DNA from 2 places in the Pseudoalteromonas sp. PSi26 genome. Region 1 is predicted to be linked to the other one. Evidence: predicted binding sites of a transcription regulator. Region 1 holds the regulator's gene; the other holds the start of a gene.
The links. The regulator ArgR, encoded in region 1, controls arginine synthesis, uptake and breakdown. The targets are predictions, from matches to a motif close to ANTGAATANNTATTCANT.
Positions count from the first base shown of each region.

Region 1 (2,209 bases):
ACCTTCTTTGATGTCTTTTTTCAGAGTCTCAAGCATGTCGTTTTTCGCTTTTTCTTCAAAAGCGCTAAGTTCGCCATAAGAAAGAATTTCTTCAACGCCGTTTTTACCTAAGCGTACTGGGTGTGCAAAATACTCTGCATCACCACCTTCAACAGCAACGTAAGCGTAATCTACAACTTCTTCACCTTGTAGGCCTTTAACTAAAGACATACAAAAACGTGCTGCAGCAGCACCCATTGATAATGTAGCTGAACCACCACCTGCTTTAGCATTTACTACTTCAGTACCTGCATTTTGGATACGTGGAGTAAGTGCAGCAACTTCGTCTTCAGTGAAAGTTACGCCTTCAACTTGAGAAAGTAGAGGAAGAATAGTTGTGCCAGAGTGACCACCAATTACGGGGACTTTAACTGTAGCAACGTCTACGCCTTTAAGTTCTGCAACAAATGCTTCTGAACGAATCACGTCAAGCGTAGTAATACCAAATACACGGCTTGCATCGTATGTGCCTGCTTTTTTGAACACTTCAGCAACAATCGGTACTGTGCCGTTTACTGGGTTAGTAATAATACCCACAAGTGCTTTAGGGCAACTAGCTACAATGCCTTCAGCTAGTGTTTTGATGATACCGGCATTTACGTTAAATAAATCTGCACGATCCATACCTGGTTTACGTGGCATACCCGCTGGGATTAAAACAATATCAGCACCGTCAAGCGCTTTGTTTAAATCGTCTGCGCCAAAACCTGCTACTTTAACATCAGTTGGGATGTGTGATAGGTCAACAGCAACACCTGGTACAACTGGTGCAACATCGTAAAGTGATAATTCAGAACCAGCTGGTAAGCCTGTTTTTAATAGTAAAGACAATGCTTGACCGATACCGCCTGCAGCACCTAATACAGCAACTTTCATTGGAATTCTCCGTCATTTGAGGTAGGAAATACTTGTGGCCCTTAAGATAATGAAATTAGCGCCTAAAAACAAATTTATCGGGCCTATTTTGCGATATTTTCGACCATAGTTGTAAACTTTGGTGGTTTATCGCATCAAACTGCCAAGTTGACTAAACAACTGCTGCATAATTATTCATTTTTGTGTAGTATTTACAGCATAAATAACAATAATGAATAAAGACTATGCAACCTCAAGATAAACAAGAAGCATTGGTAAAAGCGTTCAAATCACTTTTAAAAGAAGAAAACTTTGGCTCCCAGGGCGAAATAGTTGATGCACTCAAAGAACAAGGCTTTGATAATATAAGCCAGAGTAAAGTGTCACGCATGTTAAGTAAGTTTGGTGCTGTGCGTACCCGCAACGCTAAGCAAGAAATGGTTTACTGCCTACCCGCTGAAATGGGAGTGCCGACAGCTAAAAGCCCATTACGCCAGTTAGTTATTGATATTATGCATAATGAAATGATGATCATTATTCGCACCAGCCCAGGCGCTGCGCAGCTTATTGCCCGCTTACTTGACTCGTTAGGAAAGGCCGATGGTGTACTCGGTACTATTGCCGGAGACGATACTATATTTATTGCTCCAGCAAAAATTTCTGAAATAGACGTAACACTTGAACGTGTACGTATTTTGTTTGATACGGTTTAAATTTGCTTTAAAAACCCAACTGAGGGGGCAAAAAAAGCTGACCCCATATCGGCTTGAGTAAAATCAAGCCAATGGTCGTAACACTCCCCCTCTCCTAAACGGCTATTTAATACAGTCTCAAATGCAGTGCCAGTACTGGCGCAGCTTATGCATAACATACCTTGCTCATAAACATCGCCATAAGGCATGCTTTGATTCAACAAAAGGGGTTGCCCCTCTTCATCTTTTAATTCGCTACGCGTGGCATGACTGGTATTTAGTGCTGGGGTTATAAGCGTATTATCAAGTCGTGTACGGCCCATAATTTGCTCTTGCTCACTGAGCGATAAATGCTGCCAAACAGTTAAGTCGTGTTTATAGCGCTGAACATGAATATAACTTCCCTGATCTTCGAAACAACCAGGTTTATTAATTAAAGCAGTTGAACGCTTTTTTCTTCCGTGTGGCGTATCACCACCATAAATAAAACCATTAAAATCTCGGCCATCTAAAAAGCGAAAGTTACGGATTTGCTCCACCAGCTCTACATCAGGTGCAAAAAGCTTTAAAACTTGCAATGCAAATAAGTGGTTTACGTCTTCTCTGTCTGAACGCACCTGCAC
Region 1 is NZ_JBHNYT010000003.1:152,833-155,041, reverse strand. Features, by position in the region: gene mdh (malate dehydrogenase) at 1-915, opposite strand, end outside; gene argR (transcriptional regulator ArgR) at 1,140-1,607, shown strand; gene ACFI34_RS04530 (Dyp-type peroxidase) at 1,604-2,209, opposite strand, start outside.

Region 2 (2,209 bases), 140 kb from region 1:
TTATTTTTAATTAACACGCCCCGTGGCGTTTCAATTACCTCAGCGATGTCTTGCCAAGCTAGTTGGTAGCTTTTGTAGTGGTTTGCCGATTTAATGCCTTCATCATCAAAGGTGAGTGTAACCTCAGAGCCTGATGCTCGGCTAAACATTTGTCTGGTTACCCACCATGGCCTGCGGTAATAAAAAGCAACGCATTCAAGCACAGCAACCATGATCAAAAATGTTCCTAAATAATGATCAGCTAAACCGTAAATGCTAAATAAACCAAGCGAGACTAAAAGTACCAGTAAAAAGTACTTAGGTTGTGCGCGTTTGCTGTAAGGAAGTGACTCGTCAAAGCATTCGTAAAAGTAGGGTTTATCAAGTGTGTAGGTGGTTGAAAATGACATAGTGCCTTGCTTTAAAAATCGTTTTATATATTTTAGCAAGTTCGCTTATAAATGAGCAGCTTTATAATACGTGCATTTATTTTAGGCACAAAAAAACGGCTTAAGAGCCGTTTTTTTAATAATATGCTAACTATTAACAGTTAGTTTCTTCAGCGTTTACGCCTTCTTTCACTTCTTCGCACGTATCTTCAACAGAATTTTGTACATCTGTTACTACTTCATCAATACGTTCACCGGCTTCTTCTGCGTTGTTATCTTGACAACCCATGATGAAAAAACTTGCGAAAAGACCAATTAGTGCTGCTTTTAAAGTTGTAGAGTTCATAATGTAATTCCTTGTAAATAAATAAAATTGTAGTGTTAGTTTAGTATATGCCTACCTGGGCGATTTACCACGTAGCGCACCTGAAACTAACGAAATAACTAAAAGTACTATAAAAATAAAGAATATAATTTTTGCTATACCAGCTGCGGCACCTGCGATACCACCAAAACCTAACACTGCAGCGATTAAAGCAATAACTAAAAATGTGATTGTCCAGCGTAACATTGTTTTCTCCTTGGTTATCAAATTTGTACACAATAGCTAATGCCAGTACTGTGCCATAATATATTTTTGTTTTATATCAGTGTCTTGTGTGCTTTTGTTTGTTTTTTGACTTTGTTAAATTGGTAACTTTTACGTTGGGTTGTGTAACTTATTCACACACAAGTACAGGTTGCAATTAAAGGGTGCTTAAAAAAGCCCTCTTGGTAAGACCAATTAACAAGTTTGTTTTTTTCTACACATTATGAGTGATTTTAGGTTCAGTAAAGTACGGGAAATTCGGCTTTGTTAAAAATTCAGCTATAGCTTAAAAATATAGTGAGTATTTTTTGTGTGTATTATGGGGTGTTGATGGATAAGGGTTTTTGCTGTGGTTAATAAATTTGGTTATATGTTATTTTTATTTTAATTGGTTTTACCAATTTACAATAGCTAGACAAAGATATTTGTTTTGTTATTATCTAGTGAATAAATATTTAACTAAATCGACTTTTTATTTTCGATATGGGTTTCAAGGGGAGAAAAATGGATATAGGTGCTGTACTTACAACCGCTGGTAGCTTAATGCTAACAGGTATGGTTGGAGTGTTTGTCTTTCTTTCGATATTAATTGGCGCAGTTACAATAATGTCTAACTTAGTGGCGCGTTTTAGCCCTGCTGAAGTTGCGACTCCAGTTAAGTCACCATCGTTTAAATCTCAAGGTGTGCCAAATGAGCACATCGCTGCTATTAGTGCTGCCATTGCTCAGTACAAATCAAATAACAAATAAGGGGCACACACATGGCTAAATTAAAATTAACAGAATTGGTTCTTCGTGATGCGCATCAGTCATTACTTGCGACGCGTATGCGCTTAGATGACATGCTACCGATTGCAAGTAAATTAGATGATGCAGGCTACTGGTCAATAGAATCGTGGGGCGGTGCGACCTTTGATTCTTGTATTCGTTATTTAGGTGAAGATCCGTGGGAGCGTATTCGTGCGCTTAAAAAAGCGATGCCAAATACTAAGCAGCAAATGCTATTACGCGGTCAAAACTTATTAGGTTACCGCCATTATGCTGACGATGTTGTTGAAAAGTTTGTTGAGCGCGCACACAAAAACGGTGTTGATGTGTTTCGTATTTTTGATGCTATGAATGATGTACGTAACCTAGAAACAGCCATTAAAGCGGCTGTTAAGGTAGGTGCTCATGCTCAAGGTACTATTTCGTATACGGTAAGCCCTGTTCATACACTTGATATGTGGTTAACGCTAGCTAAGCAATTAGA
Region 2 is NZ_JBHNYT010000003.1:294,701-296,909, forward strand. Features, by position in the region: gene ACFI34_RS05200 (YcxB family protein) at 1-389, opposite strand, end outside; gene ACFI34_RS05205 (hypothetical protein) at 523-714, opposite strand; gene ACFI34_RS05210 (DUF1328 family protein) at 766-939, opposite strand; gene ACFI34_RS05215 (OadG family protein) at 1,462-1,707, shown strand; gene oadA (sodium-extruding oxaloacetate decarboxylase subunit alpha) at 1,719-2,209, shown strand, end outside.
Region 2: the regulator ArgR is predicted to act here: its motif matches at 1,400-1,417, upstream of ACFI34_RS05215 (OadG family protein).